Linked DNA regions of Peribacillus sp. FSL E2-0218. The protein of the gene in region 1 binds, or shares a complex with, the protein of each later gene. Links are inferred from orthologs where the notes say so. Each region holds a gene or a part of one and is shown in the gene's direction. Other genes may lie near its edges.

What was found. Proteins that work in one complex are often made in the same cells at the same time.
Region 2: the proteins of clpC (region 1) and mecA are in contact, whole or in part, in a solved structure (PDB 3PXG), measured with the Bacillus subtilis proteins. The link is inferred for Peribacillus sp. FSL E2-0218 from one-to-one orthologs.

What each region holds. Positions count from the first base shown.
Region 1 is NZ_CP150304.1:103,086-111,033, forward strand. The notes cover bases 2,362-5,405. They hold clpC (ATP-dependent protease ATP-binding subunit ClpC), read left to right. Parts: upstream 2,362-2,684; coding sequence 2,685-5,126; downstream 5,127-5,405. Other genes in these bases: MHI53_RS00560 (protein arginine kinase), read left to right, coding at 2,362-2,556; radA (DNA repair protein RadA), read left to right, coding at 5,323-5,405. In the rest of the region: MHI53_RS00550 (CtsR family transcriptional regulator), read left to right, coding at 449-910; MHI53_RS00555 (UvrB/UvrC motif-containing protein), read left to right, coding at 932-1,483; more of MHI53_RS00560, read left to right, coding at 1,480-2,361; more of radA, read left to right, coding at 5,406-6,711; DNA integrity scanning diadenylate cyclase DisA, read left to right, coding at 6,714-7,787. UniProt on the Bacillus subtilis protein: Competence gene repressor; required for cell growth at high temperature. Negative regulator of comK expression. May interact with MecA to negatively regulate comK.
Region 2 is NZ_CP150304.1:1,347,918-1,353,517, forward strand. What follows is about bases 2,655-5,524. They hold mecA (adaptor protein MecA), read left to right. Parts: upstream 2,655-3,690; coding sequence 3,691-4,359; downstream 4,360-5,524. Other genes in these bases: spxA (transcriptional regulator SpxA), read left to right, coding at 2,804-3,199; cls (cardiolipin synthase), read left to right, coding at 4,435-5,524. Outside these bases: MHI53_RS06440 (GNAT family N-acetyltransferase), read left to right, coding at 1-392; MHI53_RS06445 (IS1182 family transposase), read right to left, coding at 494-1,852; more of cls, read left to right, coding at 5,525-5,600. UniProt on the Bacillus subtilis protein: Enables the recognition and targeting of unfolded and aggregated proteins to the ClpC protease or to other proteins involved in proteolysis. Acts negatively in the development of competence by binding ComK and recruiting it to the ClpCP protease.

The sequences.
Region 1 (7,948 bases):
AGTTTTGAAGGAACAACGTTCCTCATATGTTTGGTGGCGATAGCGAAGAGGTCACACCCGTTCCCATTCCGAACACGGCAGTTAAGCTCTTCAGCGCCGATGGTAGTTGGGGGTCTCCCCCTGTGAGAGTAGGACGCCGCCAAGCCATTAGAAAAAAGATCAGCCACCTCGGCTGGTCTTTTTTCGTTTTGATTTGAATATTTCGGGTAGATATTTCCCATTTCTAGCAGATGAAACGATAAAAGAGATGAAAATTTGAGGTTTTTGATTTGAAGGATTAGGGTAAGCATGTAAGATATTTAATTTTTCGTGTCCAACGGAGTATGCAATTACATATAATTTGGAGAAAATGGATAGTAAAGAAAGAAAGTGCGTTTAAGTTGCAAAATGCATTTTTCGTTGTATAATAATAGTCAAATATAGTCAAAGTCAGATTGGAGGAGGCTGAGTGAGAAACATATCTGATGTTATCGAAACTTATTTAAAGCAAGTACTGGAAATAAGTCAAAAAGATATCTTGGAAATTAAAAGAAGTGAAATAGCGGATAAATTTCAGTGTGTTCCTTCTCAAATCAATTACGTAATCAATACCAGGTTCACGATCGAAAGAGGTTATGTTGTAGAGAGTAAGCGTGGAGGCGGCGGTTATATCCGGATCATGAAAGTGGAGTCACAAGATTACGTGCAGCTTATCAACCAATTATTATCACTTATAGGTCCCAGGGTCACTCAATCCATGGCCGAAGGAGTAATAGCCCGGCTGATGAATGAGGAAGTCATTAATGAAAGGGAAGCAAAGATCATGATGAGCGTGATTGATAGATCGGTGATTTATATCGACCTTCCTGACCGTGATGAACTTCGGGCAAGAATTATAACGGCGATGCTTACGACTTTAAAATATAAATGAAAATGGCAGAGGTGATGAAGGATGATTTGCCAAGAATGTCATCAAAGGCCTGCTACCCTACACTTCACCAAAATCATCAATGGAAAAAAGACTGAAATCATGATTTGCGAGAAATGTGCTCAGGAAAAAGGTGAGATGGTCGTGGATGCAGGAGGCCATGGTTTTTCAATAAATAATTTATTAGCAGGATTGTTGAATATCGAGTCGAATATTCAACAGACAAAGGCAAATGCATTTTCTAAAACGGAAGAGAGGCGTTGCCCGCATTGTCATCGATCCTATAAGGAATTTGTCCATATCGGAAAGTTCGGCTGTGCTGAATGTTACCAAACATTCAATGAACAGTTAAACCCCATTTTAAAGAGGGTGCACAGCGGCAATACAGCCCACATAGGAAAAATCCCAAAACGGGTTGGTGGCACCATATATCTGCGAAAGCAAATTCTCGATCTGAAAGACGTATTAAAGGGTCACATCGACCAAGAGGAGTTCGAAAAGGCGGCAGAGGTCAGGGATAAAATTCGCTCCCTTGAAAAAAGGTATGAAGCACAAGAGGGAGGCGAGGAAATATGAGCTTGGAAAAGTTTGTAGAAAATGCCTTGAGCTCCTGGATGAGTGCAGAAGGACCTGAAATCGATATTGTATTGAGTTCAAGGATTCGATTGGCCCGAAATTTCAAAGACTTTACCTTCCCAACCTCCTTTTCTAATGAAGAAGCTAAAAAAATCATTGAATTGGTGAAAAAAAGAATTGAAGAGGAAGTCACTCCTGAGATTGGCAAGTTGGAGCTTCTGGAAATTGACCAGCTGCAGCCACTGGAAAAGCGTGTACTGGTCGAAAAACATCTAATCAGTCCCAATTTAGTTGAAGGATCAGCCAAAAGTGCTTGTCTTCTTTCGGAAAATGAAGAAATAAGCATCATGATAAACGAAGAGGATCATCTTCGCATCCAGTGCTTAAAGTCGGGCTTGCAGCTGAAGGAAACATTAAAGATTGCAAATCTTCTTGACGATTGGATTGAAGAATCCATAGACTATGCATATGATGAAGAAAGGGGATACCTAACGAGTTGCCCAACCAATGTGGGTACAGGGTTAAGGGCTTCGGTCATGATGCATCTGCCGGGCCTTGTGCTAACGCAGCAAATGAATCATATCATACCGGCGATCAACCAACTGGGATTGGTGGTCCGGGGGATATATGGGGAGGGCAGCCAGGCATTAGGGAATATCTTTCAAATTTCCAACCAAATTACCCTTGGGAAGTCCGAAAGGGATATCGTTGAAGATCTAACCAGTGTCGTCCAACAAATCATTGCCCAGGAACGGTCTGCAAGGGATGCATTAGCGAGGACGTCTCACATACAATTAGAAGATCGGGTCTTTCGCTCCTATGGGATATTATCCAATGCTCGCATCATTGAAACGAAGGAAGCTGCTACCTGTATCTCGGATGTTAGGCTAGGTATAGATTTAGGGTATATAAAAAATATTTCCAAAAGCATACTAAATGAGTTGATGATTTTGACACAGCCAGGATTTTTACAAAAGTACGCGGGTGGATCTTTAAAATCCCACGAAAGGGATATCCGTAGGGCAGCACTCATTCGAGAACGCTTGAATTTCACGGAAACTTCCTCCTCTTGAGGTCCTTGACCTAGAGTGAGTACCTATATTCCTGTAATGGATGCGGGGGAAGCAGCAGCCCCTGCCATTACTTAGAGGATTGTCAGCAATTTAATTCAAAACGAAAAATTCTTAAGGAGGAATTCCCTATGATGTTTGGTCGTTTTACTGAAAGAGCCCAGAAAGTATTAGCATTGGCGCAAGAAGAGGCAATCCGCTTAGGACATAATAATATCGGCACGGAACATATTTTGCTTGGCTTGGTACGAGAAGGCGATGGCATTGCCGCCAAAGCGTTATATGCGCTCGGTCTGGGGCCGGAAAAAATTCAAAAAGAAGTGGAAAATTTGATAGGCCGCGGACAGGATGCGGCGCAAACGATCCATTACACTCCAAGAGCCAAGAAGGTCATTGAGCTTTCCATGGATGAAGCTAGAAAGTTAGGTCATTCATACGTGGGGACAGAGCATGTACTGCTTGGTCTGATAAGAGAAGGCGAAGGTGTGGCAGCCCGAGTATTGAATAATCTCGGAGTGAGCCTGAATAAAGCCCGTCAACAAGTTCTCCAGCTTTTGGGCAGCAACGAATCCGGCGGTCATCAAGGTTCAGCGGCTTCCAATGCAAGCACGCCGACACTGGATGGCCTCGCTCGCGACTTAACGACGATTGCACGGGAAGGAAGCCTGGATCCGGTGATTGGCCGAAGCAAGGAAATTCAGCGTGTCATAGAAGTATTGAGCCGTCGTACAAAAAACAACCCTGTCTTGATCGGTGAACCAGGGGTGGGTAAAACGGCCATCGCCGAAGGCCTTGCCCAACAGATCATCAATAATGAAGTACCGGAAATCCTGCGTGATAAACGCGTTATGACACTCGATATGGGTACCGTTGTCGCTGGTACGAAATACCGCGGTGAATTCGAAGATAGATTGAAGAAAGTAATGGATGAAATCCGCCAGGCTGGCAATATCATTTTATTCATCGATGAATTGCATACACTGATTGGTGCCGGCGGGGCAGAGGGTGCCATCGATGCTTCCAATATCCTTAAACCATCCTTGGCCCGCGGTGAATTGCAATGTATCGGGGCGACAACTTTGGATGAATACCGTAAGTATATCGAAAAGGATGCAGCGCTTGAACGCCGCTTCCAGCCGATCCAAGTTGATGAACCGACGATGGAAGAATCGATTCAGATCCTCAAGGGGCTGCGTGACCGTTATGAAGCCCATCACCGCGTATCGATTACTGATGAAGCGATCGATGCAGCAGTCAAGTTATCAGACCGTTACATTTCGGATCGGTTTTTACCGGATAAAGCGATTGACTTGATTGATGAAGCCGGATCCAAGGTTCGGCTGCGCTCATACACAACGCCGCCAAACTTAAAGGAACTTGAAGTGAAGCTGGATGATGTCCGGAAGGAAAAGGATGCTTCCGTTCAGAGCCAGGAATTCGAAAAAGCTGCTTCGCTTCGCGATACGGAACAACGCTTAAGAGAACAATTGGAAGAAACGAAAAAGACTTGGAAAGAAAAACAAGGGCAAGAGAACAGTGAAGTGACCGTGGATGATATTGCCCACGTCGTATCCAGCTGGACCGGTGTTCCTGTTACGAGACTGGCCCAAACGGAGTCCGATAAACTGCTTAACATGGAATCGATCCTCCACGATCGCGTGATTGGTCAAGAAGAGGCCGTCATTGCCGTTTCTAAAGCAGTACGTCGTGCAAGAGCAGGCTTGAAGGATCCTAAACGCCCAATTGGTTCGTTCATCTTCCTTGGGCCTACAGGGGTCGGTAAAACCGAACTTGCCCGTGCTTTAGCTGAATCCATCTTTGGGGATGAAGATGCCATGATCCGCATTGATATGTCCGAATATATGGAGAAACATTCGACTTCGCGCCTGGTTGGATCGCCTCCAGGATATGTTGGATACGAAGAGGGCGGACAATTAACCGAAAAAGTGCGAAGGAAACCATACTCCGTGGTTCTGCTTGATGAAATAGAAAAGGCACATCCCGATGTCTTCAATATCCTTCTGCAAGTACTGGAGGACGGAAGGCTGACAGATTCGAAGGGACGCACTGTCGATTTCAGGAATACGATCCTGATCATGACATCGAATGTAGGGGCGTCTGCACTAAAAACCGATAAGTATGTCGGGTTCAACATCCAGGATACTGGCCAGGATTACAAAAATATGAAGGGCAAAGTGATAGAGGAGCTTAAACGAGCATTCCGTCCTGAATTCCTGAATCGTATCGATGAAACCATCGTTTTCCACTCACTGGAGAAGGATCATTTAAAACAAATCGTGACCTTAATGTCCAATCAACTGACGAACCGCTTGAAAGAGCAGGAAATTTTCTTGGAGCTGACGGATGCGGCCAGGGAAAAAATTGCGACGGAAGGCTTCGATCCAGAATATGGGGCACGGCCAATCCGCAGGGCGCTTCAAAAGCATGTAGAGGATTACCTTTCCGAAGAGCTGCTTAAAGGGAACGTGAAAAAAGGGCAAACGGTCGTGATGGACGTTGTGAATAATGAATTTGCCATCAGGCAAGGCGAGCCTGTCAACGTAAGTGAATAACCATATTCCTAACTTCGAGGTACACGCAGATATTTTTGCCGTGTACCTCTGTTTTTTATCCATAGGTAGAAATGAGCATAAAAGAACAGGGCACATAGGGTGTTTTTTTAAAAAACTTAACGTTAAGAAGGATTAAATAAAACAAAGATATAATATCCTTACTATAGGCATTTTTCAAAAAGGAAGAGGAGTTATTATGGCAGTGAAGAAGAAAACCAAATTCATGTGTCAGTCTTGCGGATATGAATCTGCGAAATGGATGGGGAAATGCCCAGGCTGCGGTGAGTGGAACAAGATGGTCGAGGAAACTGAAATCGTGAAACCGGCGAGGAAAGGCGCCTTCACCCATTCGGAGGTTAGAACCTCTGGGGAACGTGAGAAGGCTGCGCCGATAACGACCATTCAGTCTGAAAAAGAACCGCGGATCAAGACGGATTTAATGGAACTGAATCGTGCCCTTGGCGGCGGGATCGTCCAGGGGTCGCTTGTTTTGATTGGAGGTGATCCGGGTATCGGGAAATCGACACTCCTTCTGCAGGTATCTTCCCAATTGGCACATAAGCAGAAAAAAGTGCTGTATATATCTGGTGAAGAATCAGTCAAGCAGACCAAATTGAGGGCCGACCGGCTGGGGAGCATGTCGGAAAACCTGTACGTGTATGCGGAAACGGATATGGACTATATCCAACAGGCGATTTCAGAGGTGAAACCGGATTTGGTGATTATTGATTCCATCCAAACGGTGTACCATTCGGAGGTTACATCTGCGCCGGGAAGTGTATCGCAAGTGCGCGAATGCACAGCTTCACTGATGCGCATCGCTAAAACGAATGGAGTGGCTATTTTCATCGTCGGGCACGTAACGAAGGAAGGGGCGATTGCAGGCCCGCGTCTGCTTGAGCATATGGTGGACACCGTATTATATTTCGAAGGCGAAAGGCACCATACATATCGAATTATCCGGGCGGTCAAAAACCGTTTTGGTTCGACGAATGAGATGGGGATCTTTGAAATGAAAGAACATGGTTTGGAGGAAGTGGCCAATCCATCGGAAATATTCCTTGAAGAACGGTCCCAAGGAGCGTCAGGTTCCACCGTCGTTGCCTCGATGGAAGGAACCAGGCCGGTGCTGGTAGAAATTCAGGCGTTGATTTCACCTACGAGCTTTGGAAATCCAAGGAGAATGGCGACAGGAATCGACCATAATCGTGTTTCGCTTCTCATGGCAGTCCTGGAAAAAAGGGTGGGCTTGCTGCTGCAAAACCAGGATGCGTACTTAAAGGTGGCTGGCGGCGTTAAGCTCGATGAGCCGGCAATCGACCTGGCTGTCGCGATCAGCATCGCTTCGAGCTTCCGTGATAAACCAACGAACCCAACCGATTGCATCATTGGGGAAGTGGGGCTCACAGGGGAAGTGAGAAGGGTTTCGCGAATAGAGCAAAGAGTGCAGGAAGCGGCAAAGCTTGGATTTAACCGGGTGATAATTCCCGCTAATAATATCGGGGGATGGACCGCGCCGAAAGGTATCAAGATCGTCGGGGTTTCATCGGTTTCGGAGGCTCTTCAACATTCGTTAGGGGGTTAAGTATGACAGATAAAAAAGGGTATGAAAAAACAAAGCTGGAGATTCTGCAAATCGTGGCTCCAGGCACCCCGCTCCGGGAGGGCATTGAAAATGTACTGAGAGCAAACACGGGCGGCTTGATCGTCGTGGGATATAACGAGAAGGTGCGAATGATCGTGGATGGCGGCTTCCAAATCAACTGTTCCTGTACGCCGAGCACATTGTATGAGCTGGCGAAAATGGACGGGGCCATCATTTTGAATGAGAAAGCCGATACGATCATCTTTGCCAATGCCCAATTGGTGCCGGATAATAGTACACCCTCGACTGAAACGGGGATGCGGCACCGGACGGCGGAACGCGTCGCAAGGGAAACCAAGTCGTTGGTCATTGCGATCTCCCAACGGCGCAATGTCATCACGTTATATCAGGGGAATTTCCGGTATGCCCTCAAAGATATAGGAGTCATACTGGCCAAGGCCAATCTAGCCATTCAAACCTTGGAAAAATACAAGGTGGTCCTCCAGCAGAGCATCTCGGTATTGGGAGCGCTCGAATTTGAGGAAATCGTGACCTATGCCGATCTTTTGCAGGTATTTCACCGCTATGTAATGGTTCTCAGGATCAAGGCGGAGCTGCTTACCTACCTGAATGAGCTTGGTACCGAAGGAAGGCTGATCCGTCTGCAAATGAATGAAATCCTGGCAGATATAGAAACGGAGGGAAAATGGCTCATCAAGGATTATACCTCCAGAAATGACGAAAAACCTGAAGAAATCATTTATCGGCTTCAAGAACTGGCCATGCAGGAAAAACTGGATGAAAGCATCCTCCTTAAGGTTTTGGGCTATCATGGATATATACACCTTGATGAAGCCGTGCATCCCCGCGGTTATCGCATCCTCCATAAAATCCCGCGGCTGCCGGTATTGATCATCGAAAATTTAGTGAATCAGTTCGAAAGCTTTAGCGAAGTCAACAAAGCTTCGGTTGAAGACCTTGATGATGTTGAAGGCATTGGGGAAGTCCGTGCCAATAAAATTAAAGAGGGTCTTCGCATTTTAAAAAACCAGCTGGTCACAAATAGAAGGATGTAAAGCTTAACTTCAAAAAATTCCTATATTAGCTTGAAATTGATTGGCGCTTATTTTTGACACCCAAAACCCAGGGTGCTAGGCTAATATTACGAAAAAGAGAAGAGTCATATTTGTAAATCCACTAAATCCTTAAGTGAATTTCACGTATATAATGAAAACGA
Region 2 (5,600 bases), 1.2 Mb from region 1 along the record:
GGGGGCAGGGATTGGGAAGGAAATTGATTCAAAAACTGCAAGCGAAAGAAAAAACGATTTTATTGGAAGTCGAGCCAATCCAAGAAAATGATGACGATTCCTTTAAAAGGCTGCGGTTTTATAAAAGGGAAGGATTCGAACATGCCTCCTCGATCACCTACAGCAGGAAATCGCTTGCCACCATGGAGAATACCCCGATGGAAATCCTATATTGGCCGTCAGATCCCTCAGTTGGAGAGGAAGACGTATTCGATTTCATGAAAGAAATTTATTCTGAAATCCATACCTACAAAGATGACGACCTTTACGGCAAGTCTTATCAAAATGTCGAGGACGTCCTGAGCCTGAATGCCAAGCAGGAAACGAATATTTTTAAAGAGATGGAAGTATAAAAACAAGGGCCGGTCATTCACCGGCCCTTTTGAAATTCCTTTGAAATTCCTTTGAAATTTTGACCAAAGGTTACGAGATTTGGGCTCTTCGAGCCACTATGTTAAGCCGTTTTAGGACCTTGCCATGTCCAAGTGGCCATCTTCTTTACATTCATGGCAGCGAAAGTAAGCATCGCCTGCATCGACAATTTTTTAAGTCCCCTTAAAGTAGTCCAACGCATACCATGCTTTTCTTTTGCATCTGCGAATACACGCTCAATCGTTTCTTTGCGTTTCGCATATATAGGTTTTACCTCTTGATGATGACGCAGATGATCTGCTTCTTCCACATATGCTTGCCAGATATGCCGTGTCACTACTTTTTGATGGTCTTTGCTTTCCGTACACCGTGATAAAAATGAGCATGTTGCACAAATTTGTTTGGGCGATTTGTACTCGCGATAGCCCTCTTTATTTGTTGTTGAGTACTTTAAAGTTTCTCCCGAAGGGCAAAGGTAACAATCAAAGTGTTCATCGTAAACATAGTCATGTTTGCGAAAGAATCCTTCTTTTGTACGAGGACGTGTATAGGGTAAAGCAGGTGTGATTTCTTTGTTAAATAGGTAGCTTGTAATCGCTGGTGTTTTATAAGCTGCATCTGCGGCAACTGCTTCTGGTTTTCCAACTTTCTCAATCACTTGCTCAACAAGTGGCTCCAAAATATGACTGTCATGTGTATTACCAGGTGTTACAATCGTTCCCAATACAAAACCGTTGCCGTCTGCGGCCGCATGGAATGAATAGGCAAACTGTTTTGTTCGTTCATCTTTCACATAGTAGCCACTCTCAGGATCCGTAGTACTTTCTTTAATTGCTTTGGTTTCTTCCTTATCAAATTTATCTGGTGGAAAAGGCTTCTTTCCATGGTTTTCACGATCTTGATTGATTTCTTCTTGAAGACGTCCTTGATACGCTCGTGTTTCTTTACGAACGATTTTCTTTTCAAATTTCCGTTTATTCGCACTGGCTTTCACATGTGTGGAATCCACGAAAACGTGTTCTACACTTATTAACTTTTTATTAGCAGCTGTCATTAAAATGCGACAGAAAATCTGTTCAAACAGGTCTGTATCTTTAAAGCGTCGCTCATAATTTTTTCCGAACGTAGAGAAATGAGGTACTTTATCATGGAAACCATAGCCTAAGAACCAACGGTAAGCCATATTGGTTTCAACTTCTTCAATCGTTTTACGCATGGAACGAATACCGAAGGTATATTGAATGAAAGTCAGTTTAACTAAAATAACTGGATCAATACTTGGGCGTCCTACCTCTGAGTACATATCTTTCACCAAGTCATAAATGAAAGTGAAGTCAATGGCAGCCTCCATTTTACGAACCAAATGGTTCGGTGGCACCAGTTGATCTAAAGTAATCATTTCAAGTTGATCTCGCTGAATAGAATCATGTTTAGAAAGCATCCTCATCACCTCAAGTTTTAATCCTTCAATTTTAAAACAAAAATGACTCCAGTCAAAAGTGTTCTATCTAAATGGTAAGACAAAGTTGATTGGAGCGGGTGTTCGAGACTCCTGCGGGAAAAGCGCGTCTAGGGGAGACCCCGCAGGCAAAGCCGAGGAGGCTCCCCGACCGCCCGCGGAAAGCGAGTGCCTGGAGTGGAAATCAACGTCTAAATTGTACAGGCCATAAAAATAGACAAACTCGATTTTCATCGAGTTTGTCTACAGTCTGCAAGGGCCGGTCATTCACCGGCCCTTTGATTTGTGAAAAAAGAGGGAAACGGGCCGAAATAAATACGCGGAAGCCCGAAAAAAGGGAGAAGCCGGCCGAAAAATTAAGCGGAAAGAGAGCGGATATCAGGAAACAAGGGGTTTTTTTCTGCAGCCACTGTCATTTTTTATAAGGAATGGAATAGGTATAGCTTCTCGGATGGAAATGACGCTGCCTTCTGGGGCTTTCGAATTCCTTTTTTTTACTTTTTGAAGAGTGTGTGCTAAAAGAAGCGTTTTTCATATGAAAGCAGGGATTTGGCCGTCATTAAAGAAAATATATTTAAAGGCTTTTGTTTATTGAAAGGGAAAGGGGGTAGATACAAGTAAAGGGAAAGTAAAATATATGAGGGCCGAATTGAGAGTTAAATGAGAATGACAGCCTGGTATTTTCAATTAGGAAAATGGATTGATAATGTATTACATAAAAATCAGAAAAAGCTATAGTACAGGCAAAACAAGAAGATTTAAAGGGTTTTTTCAAATATCAAAAAGGGTATTCATTTTAAATAAAATAGTGTATAATAAGGTTTATGAAATACTTATTTAAAATTATTTCAAATTAGAGTGGTACTTATGAATACTAATAGTAGATTTCCCCTCATAGATCACCGATTCTATATTTAGGGAGTGTGAGTAAACATGGTAACATTATATACATCACCTAGTTGTACTTCATGCAGAAAAGCAAAAGCATGGTTAGAGGAACATGAGATTGGATATAAAGAACGGAATATTTTTTCAGAACCGTTAACGATCGATGAGATCAAAGAGATACTTCGAATGACTGAAGATGGCACCGACGAAATCATTTCAACACGGTCAAAAACCTTTCAAAAGTTAAATGTGAATTTAGAGAGCCTGCCTCTTCAAGAATTATATAAATTGATCAAGGAAAATCCTGGGTTGCTGAGACGTCCGATTATCCTTGACGAAAAAAGGCTTCAAGTTGGTTACAACGAAGATGAGATAAGACGCTTTTTACCGCGTAAAGTCCGTACTTTCCAGTTGCGTGAAGCACAGCGCATGGTCAACTAATAAAAAGGTCTTTCAAGCTCTGCCAGGAATTGTGCAGGGCTTTTTCTTTATACATAATCGATTCTTTTTCGCTTTTTCCTTTTGTAATCGGGTACAATTATCGATTCTTAGTCAAAAGTGGATGTTTGGTGTTTCCGGGCATATCCTATATTCAGTCTTCATTTAAAGATTAAAGATGAATGAGGTGCACCTCATCTTATATATTGGGCATCATAAGGCAGTGCGGGAAAATGACGGGGTGCACGGTGAGAGTTGCATGCCGATGAATTTTTTTATAGAATGAATGGAATATTAGGCAAACAATTGTTTTTTAGATAAGTAATGTTTTTTATTTCCCTTCTTCAAGGTTTTGTCATAAAATGATGTAAAATAGTCTGTTCAACTGACTAACATGATTTAGAGTATTCACTTACGGGTAAAGAGCTTTAAGGGCAATTTTCGCTTGGGGGTTATTATCCCTTCAAAATGAGAAAGGAAGGGAGAGGGGAATCATGGAAATCGAACGCATTAATGACGATACAGTTAAATTTTATATTTCCTATATAGATATTGAGGAAAGAGGCTTCGATCGCGAAGAAATTTGGTACAGCCGTGAGAGAAGTGAGGAACTTTTTTGGGAAATGATGGATGAAGTGCATCAAGAAGAAGAATTCATGATTGAAGGACCTTTATGGATTCAGGTTCAAGCTCTTGAAAAAGGCTTGGAAGTATTGGTCACAAAAGCCCAGCTTGCCAAGGATGGTCAAAAACTCGAGCTGCCTCTTTCAGATGATAAGTTAAAGGATTTGAATGTATCGGATAAGATGGATACGCTTCTTGATCAACATTTTCATGGTAAGGATGAAGAAAGCGGCATGACATTCGAAGACGGTATGATTGAGTTCATTACAACTTTCGAAGATTTCGAAGATGTCATTTCATTAAGCAAGCGTCATGGCTTGGATGACTGGACAACGAAACTTTATGTTTATCAAAATAAATATTATCTATATATCGAGTTTTCCGAGGCGGAAATCGACGAGGAAGAAATCGATAATGTTCTAAGCCTTTTATTGGAATACAGCCAGGAGTCACCAATAACGGTGCATATGCTTGAAGAGTACGGGAAAATAGTTATTGAAAATGATGTATTCTCAACGGTCGATAAATATTTCGCCTAAATGTTGAGGCCGATTTCAGTAGAAATCGGCCTTTTCCACCTATGTGCCTGCGTTAGTTAATTGGAGGTAGCTTATGTGAAGAATATAGTTGGCATCACCCTGCTTTTCCTCTTGTTGGTCTGCCCTTGGTTTTTCCTTATGAATGAAGCCAATGGCGGATTTGTTTTTTATTCAAGCCTTACTTTGACCCTTTTTTTGACAATAATTGGATTTGTCATTTTCCTTGAAAATAGGAATCCATCCCAAACGATTACATGGCTTGTTGTTTTTGGTGCTTTTCCATTCCTCGGCTGCATTTTTTACTTTTTGTTTGGCCGTAATTTCAGGAAAGAAAGGATATTTCGCAAGAAGTATTTCTTGAATAAGCAATCTTTCGTGAAAATAAGCGGAGAAGCGGAACATCACGAACGGATAAAGGAAATGGGCGAAAGCTCACAGCAGTTAATCACCCTTGCGAATAGGCTGGGGAATAGTCCCATTTCATTTGTAACTGAAACGCGGATTTTAAGGAACGGTCAAGAGACATTTTTCAATATTATCGAACAATTAAAAAAGGCGAGACATCATATTCATTTGGAATATTACATCGTCAGGGATGACGGCATCGGCTGTACGTTAAAGGATGTCTTGCTGCAAAAGGCGAGTGAAGGGGTGGAAATCCGTTTTCTCTATGATGCGGTTGGTTCCTGGAGGCTGGCTCGTTCCTATATCGATGACCTTAAGCAGGGTGGAGTCGAGATGGTCGCATTTGGACCTTTGCAGCTTCCTTTTTTAAACAATACGTTCAATTTCCGTAACCATCGAAAGATCATTGTGATTGATGGTTCTGTCGGATTCGTGGGCGGACTCAATATCGGAGATGAATATTTGGGTCACGATTCAAAATTTGGTTATTGGCGTGATACTCATCTTATCGTAAAAGGAGAAGCGGTCCGGACATTACAGCTCATTTTTTTACAGGATTGGTATTACAGCACCAATCATAGCTTTTTAACGGATGAATATCTTATGGCCGACATGCCGCCCCTAGATGATCATGGCGGAGTCCAATTGATTGCCGGCGGTCCGGACAGTGAGTGGACGGTCATTAAAAGCATATTTTTCAAGATGATCACTTCGGCAGAAAAGTCTGTCTGGATCGCTTCCCCCTACTTCGTTCCTGATGACGATATCCTTCAAGCGTTGAAGGTAGCCGCTTTAAGTGGTCTGGATGTCAGACTGTTAGTGCCGATGAACCCAGA